Regions from separate parts of the Nonomuraea sp. 3N208 genome, predicted to be linked through region 2. Evidence: riboswitches for the same ligand, from Rfam matches in the RefSeq annotation. Region 2 holds a riboswitch; each other region holds the start of a gene.
The links. Region 2 has a riboswitch for thiamine pyrophosphate ahead of ACTWPT_RS51090 (TenA family protein). Riboswitches for the same ligand answer to the same signal wherever they lie in the genome.
Positions count from the first base shown of each region.

Region 1 (3,754 bases), on a different contig from region 2:
GCCAGGCTGATCGATCCCATGATCATCCCAGCCAGTTGCCCGTGCCCGCGCGACCCCACCACCAGCAGGTCGGCCTGGGCCGCCGCTTCCTTGAGCACCTCGACGGGGTGCCCGTGGACGACCTCGGCCACTACCTCCACCCCTGGATGCCGCGACCGGCCGTGGGCTGTCAGCTCCTGCAGCGCCCGGAGGGCGTCCTGCTCGCCGTTGGGGTCGGCCGGTTCGAAGCCGCTCGGGTGCGGCCAGGCCCACGCCTGTACGGCACGCAGTCGCGCACTGTGCAACTCGGCCTCGGCGAGGGCGAAGTCGAGCGCCCGCAGCCCGCCTGGCGAGCCGTCCACCCCGGCCACGATCTCCCGGCGTGGCGGCCGGGGCGGCTCGCGGACGAGGACCACATTCGTGCCAGCGTGCGCGGCCACTCCGTGCGCGACGGACCCGACCAGCAGCCCGCGTACGCCGCCGATGCCCCGGCTGCCCACGACCAGCAGCTCGGCGCCTTCGCAAGCATGGATCAACGCGGTACGTGGATCGCCGGGCAGCAGCTCGGTGGCCACCTCCACCGACGGATGCTCGCGACGGACCCGGTCCTCGGCTGCCGCGAGCACCGTGGTGGCGCCCTCGCGCATCCACCGCCTGACCTCGGCGTAGTGGCCGCCGGGTGTCTCCTCGCACACCCACTTCGGCACGGCGTGGGCCACGACGAGCGACGTGCGGCGAAGTGCGGCCTCGGCGGCGGCCCACGCGGCGGCCTCCAGGCCGGTGCGTGAGCCGTCCACCCCAACGATGATCACAACGACCGCCTTTCAGGTAAGCGCGTAGCACTCCACCTCTGCCCGGCGGAACGGCAGCCCTTGGTCCGTGGAGTCCTTGGTGCACTGGCGCTCGGCCCTGCTGAGCTTCAGCGTGCCGCAGACGGACACGCCGGAGTACGTGCGGCAGTCGAGCGTGGGGTCGGTTTCTCCGACTCGGTACATGGCCTTGACGTCCGCGCGGCACTGCGTCCGCGCCCGCGCCGTATTGGCGTAGCGGCATTGGCCCATCAAGGTGTCGTACTGCTCCTGGCTGACTTCGTGCTGCTCCATGCCGTCCCCAGCGGCGGTGGTCCCTCCCAACGCGGCCACCACCACGAGTCCTGCGACAGCGGCTATCTTCATCATGGTTTCCCCTGATGGGGACGTACCGCCCAGGGCGCTCATCAAACCTCGCGGCGGCGCGCCAGCACGTTGAGCCAGGTGCGGTGGGTGGTGCTCATACCGTGTTCGAAGACCTCGAACCCGGTCGATTCCAGCATCGCGAGCAGCGTGTCGGGGTCGCGGTGCACGAACCACCGGGAGACCGCGGTGTCGTACGGGATCGGCTCCCATTCCTGCCTGTCGCCGGCCGATGTGCTCATACCGAGCACACCGTCCGCCCGCAGCGCCGCCGACCAGGCGCGCAAGGTCGGCTCGGTCTCGTCGGCGGGCACGTGGAGCAGCGCGGCGCAGCACCACAGACCCGCGAGCGAGCCGGGGGCGAGCGGCGGCCTGCGCAGGTCGCCCAGCACGGCGGGCACTCCGCGGGCAGCGGCCAGCCTGGCCATCTCGGTCGAGCGGTCGACCCCGACGACCGGTAGGCCCTGCTCCAGGAACCAGGCCGCGTCATGCCCAGGACCACACCCCAGGTCGGCCACCGGTCCCCGAACCACCTCGGCGAACCGCTGCCGGAAGGCCAGAAAGCCGTCGCTGCGATTGGCGCTGCGCTCGTCGAAAATCCGTGCGATGCGGTTGTAGGTGGCGGTCGTCCGGGAGGTGGGATCGTCCATGTTCCCGATCATGCCAGGTTTGGCGCGGCGCACAGGGTGGGTACGACCATCGCCGACCAACGCGGGAGCCCGGTGCGGACCGGGCTGAGAGGACGGCTGACAGCCGCCGACCGCCAGAACCTGCTCCGGATAATGCCGGCGAAGGGAGTTTGCGCGATGCATGACGCGCGTTTTACCAAGGTTTACACCAGTGACCTCCGTGTGCCGATGCGCCAGGTGCGCCTGTCGAACGGATCGGCGGTGACGTTGTACGACACGTCAGGCCCGTACACCGACCCCGCCGTCGAGACCGACGTCAGGCAGGGGCTGCCGCGCCTGCGCGAGGAGTGGGTACGCGACCGCCGCGCCGCCGGTCAGCCCGTCACCCAGGTCGGCTGCGCCAGGAAGGGGCTGATCACCAGGGAGATGGAGTTCGTGGCCGTCCGCGAGGGTCTCGACGCCGAGTTCGTACGCCAGGAGGTCGCGGCCGGCCGGGCCATCATCCCCGCCAACGTCAACCACCCCGAGTCCGAGCCGATGATCATCGGCCGCAACTTCCTCGTGAAGATCAACGCCAACATCGGCAACTCGGCCGTGACGTCCTCCATTGAGGAGGAGGTCGAGAAGATGACGTGGGCCACGCGGTGGGGCGCGGACACGATCATGGACTTGTCCACCGGCCCGGACATCCACGAGACCCGCGAGTGGATCATCCGCAACTCGCCGGTCCCGGTCGGCACCGTGCCCATCTACCAGGCGTTGGAGAAGGTCAAGGGCCGTCCGGAAGACCTGTCGTGGGAGGTCTACCGCGACACCCTCGTCGAGCAGTGCGAGCAGGGCGTGGACTACGTGACCGTGCATGCGGGGGTGCGGCTGGCGTACGTGCCGCTCACCGCCGGCCGCAAGACCGGCATCGTCTCGCGCGGCGGCTCGATCATGGCCGCCTGGTGCCTGGCGCACCACCGCGAGAGCTTCCTGTACGAGCACTTCGCCGACATGTGCGAGATCCTGGCCCGCTACGACGTGTCGTTCTCGCTGGGCGACGGGTTGCGGCCCGGCTCGATCGCGGACGCCAACGACGAAGCCCAGTTCGCCGAGCTGCGCACGCTCGGCGAGCTGACGCGGATCGCGCGTGAGCACGACGTCCAGGTCATGATCGAGGGCCCGGGACACGTGCCCATGCACAAGATCAAGGAGAACGTCGACCTGCAGCGCGAGCTCTGCGACGACGCCCCCTTCTACACGCTCGGGCCGCTGGTCACCGACATCGCCCCGGGCTACGACCACATCACCTCCGGCATCGGGGCCGCCATGATCGGCTGGTACGGCACCGCCATGCTCTGCTACGTCACCCCCAAGGAACACCTCGGCCTGCCGGACAAGGACGACGTCAAGACCGGCGTGATCACGTACAAGATCGCCGCCCACGCCGCGGACCTGGCAAAGGGACACCCGCGGGCGCAGGAATGGGACGACGCGCTGTCGGACGCGCGGTTCGAGTTCCGCTGGGAGGACCAGTTCGACCTGTCGCTCGACCCCGAGACCGCCCGCGCGTTCCACGACGAGACCCTGCCTGCCGCGCCTGCCAAGACCGCGCACTTCTGCTCGATGTGCGGGCCGAAGTTCTGCTCCATGCGGATCAGCCACGACATTCGCGAGGCGGGCTACGCGGACAAGGCGGCGGAGTTCCGGCAGCGTGGCGGCACCGTCTACGTCGATCAGCCCGGCTCCCCGGCCGACAGGGTCTCGCCGCCGACCGGGGCCAGCACCTCGCCCGTGTAGTACGACGACAGCCGCTCGGCGGCGAAGAACACGTACGACGGGGCGATCTCGTCCGGATCGGCGGGCCGCCCCATCGGCACGTGCTGCCCGAACTTCTCCACCTTCTCCTCCGGCATCGTGGCCGGGATCAGCGGTGTCCACACCGGCCCCGGCGCCACGGCGTTGACCCTGATGCCCCGCTCGACCAGGTTC
Region 1 is NZ_JBQQBR010000001.1:13,492-17,245, forward strand. Features, by position in the region: gene ACTWPT_RS00095 (universal stress protein) at 1-791, opposite strand, end outside; gene ACTWPT_RS00100 (hypothetical protein) at 804-1,157, opposite strand; gene ACTWPT_RS00105 (class I SAM-dependent DNA methyltransferase) at 1,196-1,801, opposite strand; TPP riboswitch at 1,853-1,965, shown strand; gene thiC (phosphomethylpyrimidine synthase ThiC) at 1,958-3,562, shown strand; gene ACTWPT_RS00115 (SDR family oxidoreductase) at 3,499-3,754, opposite strand, start outside.
Region 1: linked by a shared signal. The riboswitch ahead of thiC (phosphomethylpyrimidine synthase ThiC) and the one ahead of ACTWPT_RS51090 (TenA family protein) in region 2 are both predicted to bind thiamine pyrophosphate.

Region 2 (3,754 bases):
CAGCGTCACCCGGCCGCATGTGATCACCGCTGACGAGCTGCGCATCAGGTACGGCGCCTACCTCGACCTGCGCGTACCCCGGGAGCGCATCGCCGCCGTGCGCACGAGCCGCAACGACAACGAGGGCAGCATGGTTTCGGTCAAGAACGGGCACGTGAGGGTGGCGGTCGCGTCCCGGACCAACGTGACGATCGAGCTGACCGAGCCGGTCGCGTTCCTCCGCCCGCTCGGCCGCCGCGCGGAGGCCACCACGATCAGCTTCTTCGCCGACAAACCGGAGGCGGTGGTGGCCGGTCTGCGATCCGATCGCGTCGTACGTTCCTAACGCCAGGTCCACGTCCAGCGCTGTCGCACCGCGCCACCTCCTACTCGGCGTCGCGGCGGGCACGTGCGCGGCGCTTGCCCTCGTGCATCGCCTGCACGCGGGCGATCGGGATCGTGTGCCCCTCCTCGATCAGGTCGGCCGGGAGCCGCTGCGGTGCGGGCATCGCCTCGGCCCACGGGTCGGCGTCCTTGAGCAGCCCGGCCGCGGTGTGCACGGTGAAGTCGCGCGCCGACACCCGGTCGAGATCCGACCAGGGCACAGGGAAGGACACGGGCGCGCCGGGCCGCACGCGCGGGCTGTACGCGGCCACGACCGTGGCGCCGCCCGCCCTCGTGGAGTCGATGAACACCTTGCCCGCGCGATCCTCGCGGATGAACGCCGTGGTGGCCAGCGCCGGATCCACCCGCTCGGCGCGGGCGCCCAGCGCGCGGGTGGCCGCGGCCAGGTCATCCACAGCGGTCCCCGCCACCACGGGGACGAACACATGCACGCCCTTGGCCCCGCTGGTCTTCACCGCGCCCGCCAGCCCACAGTCCTCCAGCGCCTGGCGGACCAGGAACGCGGCCCGCACGGCCAGTTGGAAGGACTCGCTGCCTTCTGGCGGGTCGAGGTCGAGCACCATGTGCGTCGGCTGGTCGCCGGCGAACAGCGACGGGTGGTACTCGACCGCCCGCTGGTTGGCGAACCACAGCAGCGTACGCCGGTCGTCGCACACGGCGTAGGTCACCTGCCGGCGGGACGCCTCGGCCCAAACGGAGAACCGCTTCACCCATTCGGGGGCGTATTTCGGCAGGTTCTTCTGCATGAAGGGATCCTGCCCCGGGCGTACCCGGATGACCGAGAGCGCGCGGTCACGCAGGACCGGGATGATCCGGTCGGCGACCGCGTCGAGGTAGTCGACCAGGTCGCGCTTGGTGGCGTCCGCCCCGTCGAACAGCGGTTGGTCGAGGTTGCTCAGGGCCACCCCGTCGCGCGTCTCATCGCTGCTCACCCGCCTCACCATATAGGGGAAGAATGGGCGAGACCATGACCCGTTACCTGTATCTCGCCCGCCACGGCGAAGCCACGCCGGACGGCCACGCCCTGACCGGCGATGGCCGCCGCCAGGCCGCGCTGCTAGGCGCACGCCTGCGGGAAGTGCCCTTCGCCGCCATCCACCACGGCCCGCTCCCCCGGACGACACAGACCGCCCGGCTGATCGGCGAGCACCTTCCCGGCGTCCCCGTGCACGCCTCCGAGGCCGCCGGCGACTACATCCCGTACCTGCCGCGCAAGGAGGAACTCGCCCCCGAGTACGCCGACCGTCTCCTCGGGTTCGTCGCCCAGTTCCCCGCGGACGAACGCGACCGCGGCCCGGCCCTCGCCGCCGAGGCCGAGCGTGCGTTCACGGGTCCCGTGGCGGACGGAACCCGGCACGAGCTGGTGGTCACGCACAACTTCCTCATCGGCTGGCTCGTCCGCGCCGCGCTGGACGCCCCGGAATGGCGCTGGCTCGGCCTCAACCACTGCAACGCCGCCCTGACCGTCATCCGGTACGCACCCGACCGCCCGTCCTCCGTGCTCTTCTTCAACGACATGGGGCACCTGCCCGCCGAGCTCCGCTGGACCGGCTTCCCGCCCGAGCTGCGCGAGTGAGCCCTTTGTTACAGTGGGCCGCGTTGACGCGGGGTGCCCGGACGTCCGGGCTGAGATCACACCCGTCGAACCTGCTCTAGCTCGCACTAGCGAAGGGACGTCATGTTCTGCGATGACATGTGGCTGCGCACGGCCGAGCTGATGAAAGCCATCCACGACCACCCCTTCAACGTCGCGCTCGGCGACGGCACGCTCGAGCGCGACCGGTTCGCGTTCTACATCGTGCAGGACGGCCGCTACCTGGAGGCGTTCTCCAAGGCGCTGGCCACGGCGTCGGCGCGGGCCACCGACCCGGCGGACGCGGCGTTCTTCGCCCAGAGCGCGCACACCGCGCTGGCGGCCGAGCGCCTGCTGCACGCCGGCTACGTCAAGGAACTAATGCTCGACGCCGAAGTGGCCGCCATCGCCACGTCGCCGACCTGCCTGGCGTACGCGTCGTTCCTGCAGGCCACGGCACTCGCCGCGCCGTATCCCGTGCTGGCCGCGGCGGTGCTGCCGTGCTTCTGGATCTACCAGGACGTCGGCACGGCGCTGCTGGGGCGCACTGGTGACGTGCCGGACCACCCGTACCGGAAGTGGATCGATACCTATTCGGACCCAGGGTTCGCGGCGTCCGTCCAGCAGGCAAAGACCATCGCCGACCGGCTGGCCGCCACCACGGATCCGGCGACCAGACAGGCCATGACCGAGGCGTACTGCACGGCGGCGGCGTACGAGTGGATGTTCTGGGACAGCGCCTGGCGGCGCGAGACCTGGCCCACTGCGGAGTGGCTCGCCCCCTGACCGCTATGGCAGGCGCGTGGTCAGCGCCGCCGTGCCGGCCCCGGTGAGGCTCGGCAGCGCGGCCGGGCGCCCGCTCAGCAGCAGGAGCAGCGCCTGGATGGAACCCTCCACCACCTCGCCCGCCCCGACCGTCCAGTCCACGTCGGTGGCCACGAGCCGGAGCCCGCGCAGCCGCCGCTGCGGATGGAAGGGGAAGCCGCGCTCCCAGATGTGGGTGGCGCAGGCGCGGGCCGGAACGTGCGGCATGGCGCGCTCGATGCCGAGCGGCACCGTGATGTCCTGGCCGTGGACGAGCGCGTCGAACAGCGGGTCGAGCGGCTTGGTCGAGGGTGCCCGGCGGCGTGAGCCGGCCGACTCGCGCACCTGCGCGACGATCTCACCGATCGGCAGCCTCGCGTGCCGTACGGCCGAGTCATGGACCATGCGGTTGAAGTTGCCGCGTGCCTTGACGAACTCGACCAGCCCCCACGCGAGGTTCACCCGGGTGGCGATCGCCAGGTGGGCGGCCACGTCGCGGACCCGCCACCCGGCACACAGCGACGGCCGCTCCCAGTCCTGCTCCGGCAGCGAGTCGAGCAGGTCGGCCAGGCCGCGCCGCTCGATCTCGAGGGCAGCCCAGATCTCTTCCTGGTGCATCGCACACTCCCAATTGCTAAGGTAGCCTTAATATAAGGCATCCTTAGCAATTGGGAGAAGACCCGTGGCCGCCACTCATCCGCCGCACGTAGTGGCCCTGCTGTACGAGGCGTACCTGCGTCTGCAGAACGTCGTGCAGGAGGCAGGCAGGGCGTACGACGCGAACGTCCGGCCCGCGCACTCGGCGGTGTTCTTCCACATGGAGCACAAAGGCATCCGGTTGAGCAGGCTCGCCGAAAAGGCCCAGATGACCCCCCAGGCCATGGGGGCGTTGGTGGACGACCTGGAGCGGCTGGGCTACCTGCGCCGGGTGCCCGACCCGGCCGACCGCCGTGCCAAGCTGATCGTCTTCACCGAGCGGGGCGATGACGCGCT
Region 2 is NZ_JBQQBR010000055.1:30,495-34,248, reverse strand. Features, by position in the region: gene ACTWPT_RS51105 (hypothetical protein) at 1-325, shown strand, start outside; gene ACTWPT_RS51100 (DNA polymerase domain-containing protein) at 366-1,316, opposite strand; gene ACTWPT_RS51095 (histidine phosphatase family protein) at 1,340-1,960, shown strand; TPP riboswitch at 1,980-2,075, shown strand; gene ACTWPT_RS51090 (TenA family protein) at 2,063-2,743, shown strand; gene ACTWPT_RS51085 (maleylpyruvate isomerase family mycothiol-dependent enzyme) at 2,747-3,379, opposite strand; gene ACTWPT_RS51080 (MarR family winged helix-turn-helix transcriptional regulator) at 3,444-3,754, shown strand, end outside.

Region 3 (3,754 bases), on a different contig from region 2:
ACGGGGGGTAAGCCGCTCGCCGATCGGCGTCTTTCCCGCCTCCTTAAGTAACTACTTCCCTTTCCTTTACGGTCGCCCAGCGTCACCGCGCGCCATTAGGACGATCATCCTTTACGGTCGCCCGGCGTCACCGCACGCGCCGTAGACCCTTGCCGGCTGTCATGGCCGGTCGTGAAGGCTCACGGGTTGCTCGCCGTGACGGAGCGCATGCTTGGCCGGGTTCCGGGGTTCGGGGCGGGGCGCCGTGCTCATTGCGCCGGTTCCGCCGCACACCGTCCCGCCGACGCGGCGCCCATGCGGCCCCCGCCTGCCGATGCGGCCCCTTTCCTGCCTATGCAGGCCTCCGCCCGCCTGGAGGGCCCGCGCGCCCATGCGGTGCTCCCGCCCGGATGGCCTGCCCGTCCGGACGGTCCGCCCGTCCGGACGGATGGGGCAGTCGGTGGCGGGGCCATCCGGTGGTGGGGCCGCGCATATGCGGGGCGCTGACACGCCGCTCGGCCGGGTGGTCCCGTTGCCGGCGGGGGCCTTGTGTCGGTGCGTCGTGTTCACCGTGGTGAGGCCCGTAGGCGGGAGGGTGTGGGTTGGGGTGTTAGGCCTTGACCGGGATGCGGTCTCTTGAGCGGGCGTGGGTGTGGAGGGCGATGGTGGCGATGCATGCGGCGAGGAGGGTGGCGGCTACAGGGGCGATCAGAGCCGTGCGTAGGGCGGTCAGGGCTGCTTGGGGGGTGGGTTCGGGGGTGAGGGCGGCTACGTTGATGGCTGTTACCGCCGACAGGCCCAGGGCGGCGCCGAACTGGAACGAGGAGTTGATGAGGCCGCCGGCCAGGCCCTGCTCGTGCTCGGCGATGCCGTCCGTGGCCACGATCGTGAGCGGGCCGTACACGAAGGCGAACATCAGGCCGATGAGCAGCATCGACGGCAACATGGCCGCGTACGTCCAGTCCAGGCCGACGCCCAGGAACAGCGCGTACGCCAGCAGGCCCGACAGCAGGCCGCCCAGCACGACCTTGGCGTTGCCATACCGGTTGACGAGCCACGGGGTGAGCGTCGGGGCCAGCACCACGTCGGCGGCGGCCGCCAGCAGGGCCAGGCCGGTCTGGATGGTGGACCAGCCGCGCAACTCCTGCAGGTAGAGCGTGATCAGGAACTGGAAGCCGAAGAACGAGGCGGTCAAGAGGGCGGCCATCAGGTTGGCTCGGACCAGGGCGCCCGATCTGAGGATGCCGAGTCGCACCAGCGGGCTGGCGGAGCGGCGCTCGACGGTGGCGAAGGCCGCGAGCAGGGCCAGGCCGCCGGCGATGGCCGCGACCGTCAGCGGCCACCCTTCGGCTGGGTGCTCCAGGCGTACGACGCCGTAGACCAGCAGCATCATCGCGCCCGTGATGGTGACGGCGCCCGCCAGGTCGAACCCCGTGGCCGGGGGCCGTTCTGCGACGGGCTCCTTGATCAGGGGGATGGCGACGGCCAGGATCGCCGCCGACATCAGCACCGGCGCGAAGAAGACCCAGCGCCAGCCGAAGGCTGTGAGCAGGCCGCCGATCACCAGGCCGAGCGCGAAGCCGCCTGCGGCCGTTCCCGCGTAGATGAGCAGGGCACGGTTGCGTAGCCGGCCCTCGGGGAACGTCGTGGTGATCAAGGAGAGGCCCGCCGGGGTCATGAATGCGGCGGCCACGCCTGTGACGAAGCGGGCGATCAGCAGGACCCAGCCCTCGTCCGCGAAACCGCCGAGGCCGGAGAACGCCAAGAACACCCCGAGCCAGAGCAGGAACATGCGGCGGCGGCCCAGCAGGTCGGCCGCTCGGCCGCCCAGCAGCATGAAACCGCCGTAGCCGAGCACGTACGCGCTCACGACCCCGCTCAGCATGCCCGTGGACAACCCCAGGTCGGCCCGGATGGACGGGAGGGCGACGTTCAGCATGGCCACGTCGATGCCCTCGAGGAAGATGGCGCCGCACAAGACGGCGAGGACGCCCCAGGAACGGGCAGGCATGACAAACCCCCGGTTACGTATAGGCAGTCGGTTCTCTCTTGTAACCGTCCACATCTTGGGCCAGCATGGAATGTCATGGAAGACGGCACTTTCAGATCACTCAGTTACTGCGACAGCACCGTGGACGACGACTATGACGTGCGGCAGTGGGACGCGCGGGAGGACTGCGAGGTCCGCCAGATACTGGACCGCATCGCGGACAAGTGGTCGCTGCTGGTCATCGCGTTGCTCGACTGCCAGAGCCTGCGTTTCTCCCAGCTGCGCCGCGAGATCGACGGCGTCAGCCAGCGCATGCTCAGCGTGACCCTGCGTCACCTGGAACGCGACGGGCTGGTGTCCCGTACGGTGTACCCCGTGGTGCCGCCCAGGGTGGACTACGCGTTGACGCCGCTCGGCCGTACCTTGCACCAGACGATCAAGGCCCTGGTCACCTGGACCGAGGAGCACCAGGTGGAGATCGCGACGGCGCGTGCCGAGTATGACGCAAGGCAAGAGATGATGGAGGCATGACCGTTCCTGAGATCGAGGCCAGTGCCCTTCCTGGCGACGCTTACCTGCTCGACGTGCGTGAGCAGGACGAATGGGTGGCCGGCCACGCCCCTGACGCCGTGCACATTCCCATGACCCAGATCCAGCAGCGGGTCGACGAGGTGCCCGGTGACCGCACGGTCTACGTCGTCTGCCGGGTGGGCGGGCGGTCGTTGCAGGTGGCGGCCTGGCTCAACCAGCTCGGGCGGGAGGCGGTCAACGTCGGCGGCGGCATGCAGTCGTGGGAGGCCGCGCGCCGCCCGATGGTCAGCGAGACCGGACAGCAACCTTTCGTGGCCTAACGCGAAATCTCCCTTTATGGCATCATGAGGGCGCTAACTTCAGATTGTCGCGGGAGCTCGGGGTGCCGGGCTGAGAGGGCAGCTATCCATCCGCTGCCGACCGCCTGAACCTGTCCGGGTAATGCCGGCGTAGGGAGTGCGCGATGACACATGTCGCCGACGAAGTTCCGCTGACCCTCGAGGGAACGCCCCCGAAAACGCTCGGCGTGCTCGATCAGGGCGCGCTCTGGGCGAACCTCGGAGTCAGTCTCCTGGGCTTCTCGGGCGCCCTCTACCTGCTCAACCCCCTCGGCAACGCCCCGCTCAGCCTGATCGCCGCACTCACCGCCACCGTGGTCGGCAGCCTGATCGGCACGTCCATGGTGGGCCTTGCCGCCATCCCCGGCACCCAGACGGGGCAGCCCTCGATGGTGCTGCTGCGGGGGCTGTTCGGTGCCAAGGCGTCCTACGTTCCCACGGTGCTGAATATCGTCCAGATGCTCGGCTGGGGCGCGTTCGAGCTCTGGGTGATCGCCAAGGCCGCCACCGCGATCTTCGGCGGCATCCCGTACCAGGTGTGGGTGATCGCGGCCGGGGTGCTGACCACCGCGCTCACGATCTGGCCGCTCGGGGCGGTCCGCCTGATCCGGCGGTACGTCACCATCGGCGTGATCGTGTCCATGATCTGGTTCACCTGGTTCCTCGTGTCCGAGGCGCCCGCGCACACCGGTGGGAACTGGACCGCCTTCCCCGCCGCCGTGGACTACGTGATCGCGCTGTCGGTGTCGTGGGTGCCTATGGCCGCCGACTTCGCCAGGCACTCCAGGTCCAGCAAGGCCGCGTTCACCGGCGTGGTGGGCGGCTACACGCTGGCCCAGGTCGCCTGCCTGGGGCTGGGCGTGTACGCGGTCGCCATCGCCGGGGCGAACGCGGTGCTCGCCGACGGCACGGCGGT
Region 3 is NZ_JBQQBR010000024.1:131,953-135,706, forward strand. Features, by position in the region: gene ACTWPT_RS33070 (Fpg/Nei family DNA glycosylase) at 1-51, shown strand, start outside; gene ACTWPT_RS33075 (MFS transporter) at 590-1,990, opposite strand; gene ACTWPT_RS33080 (winged helix-turn-helix transcriptional regulator) at 2,066-2,500, shown strand; gene ACTWPT_RS33085 (rhodanese-like domain-containing protein) at 2,497-2,820, shown strand; TPP riboswitch at 2,860-2,973, shown strand; gene ACTWPT_RS33090 (purine-cytosine permease family protein) at 2,964-3,754, shown strand, end outside.
Region 3: linked by a shared signal. The riboswitch ahead of ACTWPT_RS33090 (purine-cytosine permease family protein) and the one ahead of ACTWPT_RS51090 (TenA family protein) in region 2 are both predicted to bind thiamine pyrophosphate.

Region 4 (3,754 bases), on a different contig from region 2:
CCGCAGCAGCGCCGGCCCCGGAGCCGGACGTCCGGGCTTGGTCGGCGTCGGCCAGATGGGCCCGCAGCAGAAGTAGTCGACGCCCTCCTCCACCGCCGCGGCGGAAGCCTCGGCGGCGGAGTGGGTGGACCGTCCGATGACGATGTCGTCGCCGAGTATCTCTCGCGCGACCGTCACAGGAAGATCGTCCTGCCCCAGGTGGAGCACGTCGGGCCGGGCGGCGTAGGCGATGTCCGCCCGGTCGTTGACGGCCAGCAGCTTGCCGTGCCGGTCGCAGGCGTCGCGGAAGACTTCCAGGAGGGCGAGTTCTTCGCGTGCCTCCAGGCCCTTCTCCCGCAGTTGGATGATGTCCACGCCCCCGGCCAGCACCGAATCGAGGAACTCCGCGAGGTCGCCGCGGTCGCGGCGGCCGTCGGTGCAGAGATAGAGGCGGGCCTCAGAAAGCGAGGGCCTGGGCACGCCGCTTGACCTCCGTGTGACGGCCGGCCTTGATCGCCTCGATGGGCGACCCCGGCAGCGACTCGTCTGGGGTGAAGAGCCAGCGCAGCGCCGCGACATCGTCGTAGCCGGCGTCCTGCAACACGGTCAGTGTGCCGGGTAGGCCCTTCATCACGTCTTTTCCGTCGAGGAACACTGCGGGCACCTGTGGCCCGCCGCTCCCCCGGCGCACGCCTAGGAGCTTGTGGTCCTTGAGGAGTTGCTTGGCCCGCCCGATGGGAAGCTCAAGGCGCTGGGCCACTTGGGGGAGCGTCAGCCACTCGTCTACGAGTTGGTCGGTCTCCCGGTCGATCTGTGCAACAGAAAGCGTCACGAAACCACAACTACCACATGCCGTGCTTGCTCAAACAACACAATCTCGTAGGGACACTTCTGGATCTACCAGGCGTTCCGCATCGAGCCGGTGTCCCGCGGCGATGATTCTACGGCCCTGTACGAGGTCTCGCGGCCGGTCCACGGCGAGCACCGCGGCGAGGGCGCCGTCGGCGTCGAGCCAGACGGCCGACCATTTGCCTTCCGGGTCGCCGCGGTAGATGAGGCGCTCTCCCGCCTGGTGGTGCCCGGCGTACTGGACCATGTGCCCGAACTGCTCCGACCAGAAGTACGGCACCGGGTCGTACACCGCGTCCTCGCCCAGCAGAGTCGCCGCGGCGACCTCGGGGGCGTTGAGCGCGGTGTCCCAGTGCTCGATCCTGAGCCTGGTACCGAAGCGGCGCGACCACCACGCGGCGCAGTCTCCGACGGCGACCGTGTCGGGCAGGGAGGCCCGCAGGCGCTCGTCCACGACGACGCCGTTGTGCAGGTCGATGTCGGCGTCGGCCAGCCATTCGACGGCGGGTCGCACGCCGATGCCGGTCACGACCACGTGGGCCTCGACGAACTCGCCGTCCACCAGCCGCACGCCGCCCTCGTCCACGGACCGGACCATGGTGCGGAGACGCAGGTCGATGCCCTCATACCAGCGCTGAGTGCGGGCCCCGATCTCCGGGCCGACGGCGGTCGCGAGCGGGGTGGCGGCCGCCTCGATCACCGTGACCGCGCAGCCGGCGCGGCGGGCGGCGGTGGCCACCTCGGCGCCGATCCAGCCGGCGCCGATGATCGCGACCCGGGCGCCGGGCACGAGCATGGCCCTGAGCTCGTGGGCGTCGTCGAGCGTGCGCAGCACGTGCTGGGGACCGTCGCCGGGCAGCCTGATCGGCTCGGATCCGGTCGCGATGACCAGGCCGTCGTAGCCGATCTCGCCCTCGGTCGTCTCCACGACGCCCGCGCGCAGCGCCTTGGCGCTCACGCCCGGGCGGAAGGCGACGTCGAGTGCGGCCAGGTCGGTGTCGAAGAAGCTGGTCTCGGCGTCGCCGAGCAGCACGCTCTTGGACAGGGGCGGGCGGTCATAGGGGCGATGCCGCTCCTGCCCGATCAGGGTGATCCCGCCGCCGAACCCGCGCCCGCGCAGCGCCTCCACCGTGCGGACGCCTGCCAGGCCCGCTCCCACCACCACGACATGGTCCACGTTCAAGACCCTAACGGGGAGCGTGCTTCGGCGTCGCACCGAGGCCGTAGGCTGGGGACGTAAGACGCGCGGGAGTCCGGCCGTTACCGGGCTGAGAGGAAGGCTGCACCGGGCCTTCGACCGCAAGACACCTGATCCGGATCATGCCGGCGAAGGGAGCGCATGTGGATGTGATCGTAGGCGGCGGGATCGTCGGGCTGTCCATCGCGTGGCGGCTGGCCCGCTCCGGGCGGCCGGTCACGGTGGTGGATCCGGCCCCGGCCTCTGGAGCTTCGTACGCGGCGGCGGGGATGCTGGCCCCGGTCAGCGAGGTGACCTACACGGAGACGCCGCTGCTGCGACTGGGGATGGCGTCACTGCGCCGCTGGCCCGCCTTCGCCACCGAACTGGCCGAGGACGCGGGCTGGGTGGCGGCCGATGCCGGCGCAGGCGCCGCGGGCGGGCCCCGGGTCGGGCCGTTCGGCGGGCTGGAGATCGGCGACGGGCCGCGGCGCGGGCTGGACCTGCGGGCGGACGGGACGCTCGACGTGGCGTTCGGAGCCGACGATCTGGCGGCGCTGGACGAGCTGGCGGCGTACATGGACAAGCTCGGGCTGCCGGTCGAGCGGTTGACCGGGCGCGAATGCCGGCGCCTGGAGCCCATGCTGGCCCCGTCGGTGCGCGGCGGGCTGCTCGCTCCCGAGGACGCCTGGGTGGACCCGCGGCGGGTGACGACTGCCCTGCTCGCGGCTCTGGACCGGCTGCACGTGCCGCTGGTGCGGGCGCGCGCCGCGGGCCTCCTGCGGGACGCGGACGGCAAGGTCGTCGGGGTACGCCTCGAGCCGCCACGAGAAGGGCCTCAGCCACCGTCCGAGCTGCGGGCGGAGCGGGTCGTCCTGGCGGCCGGGGCCTGGAGCGCCGAGCTGGCCGAGGTGCCGGTGCGGCCGGTCAAGGGGCAGATCATGCGGTTGCGTTCCCCGCAGCCGCTGCTGAGCCGGTGCGTACGCGGCACCGTGCACGGCTCGTACGTCTACCTGGTCCCCCGCGGCGACGGCGAGCTGGTGGTCGGGGCCACCCAGGAGGAGCTGGGGTTCGACACCAGAGTGACCGCGGGCGGGCTCTACGAGCTGCTGCGCGACGCCAGGGAGCTGGTGCCGGGCGTGACCGAGCTGGAGGTCGCCGACGTGGTGGCCGGGCTCCGGCCGGGCACGCCGGACAACCTGCCGATCATCGGCCCGAGCGGGACGCCGGGGCTCACCCTGGCCACCGGGCATTACCGGGGCGGTGTGCTGCTCGCGCCGCTCACGGCCGCGCTCGTGCTGGGCAACTCGGGCGACTCGGGCGACTCGGGCGGCGAAGAGGGTGAGCTGGCGGCGTTGTGCTCGCCGGGGAGGTTTCGGGAAATCTCATGATTGTGACGATCAACGGGGCCGCGCATGAGGTCGCCGACGGCACCACGGTGGCGCAGGCCGTACGAACGTTGACCGCGGCCACCACCGGGGTGGCCGTGGCCGTGAACGACGAGGTGGTCATGCGGAGCGCATGGGAGACGACGGCGCTCAGCGACAGCGACCGCATGGAGGTTCTGACGGCGGTGCAAGGTGGATGATCTGATCATCGCCGGGGAGAAGTTCTCCTCCCGGCTCATCATGGGAACCGGCGGCGCGCCCTCCCTCGAAGTGCTCGATCAGGCGCTGGCCGCGTCCGGCACCGAGCTGACCACGGTCGCCATGCGGCGCCTCGACCCGGCCGCCCGCGGCTCCGTACTGG
Region 4 is NZ_JBQQBR010000002.1:144,636-148,389, reverse strand. Features, by position in the region: gene thiE (thiamine phosphate synthase) at 1-459, opposite strand, end outside; gene ACTWPT_RS03075 (Rv2175c family DNA-binding protein) at 437-811, opposite strand; gene ACTWPT_RS03070 (NAD(P)/FAD-dependent oxidoreductase) at 842-2,005, opposite strand; TPP riboswitch at 2,064-2,180, shown strand; gene ACTWPT_RS03065 (FAD-dependent oxidoreductase) at 2,149-3,396, shown strand; gene thiS (sulfur carrier protein ThiS) at 3,393-3,593, shown strand; gene ACTWPT_RS03055 (thiazole synthase) at 3,586-3,754, shown strand, end outside.
Region 4: linked by a shared signal. The riboswitch ahead of ACTWPT_RS03065 (FAD-dependent oxidoreductase) and the one ahead of ACTWPT_RS51090 (TenA family protein) in region 2 are both predicted to bind thiamine pyrophosphate.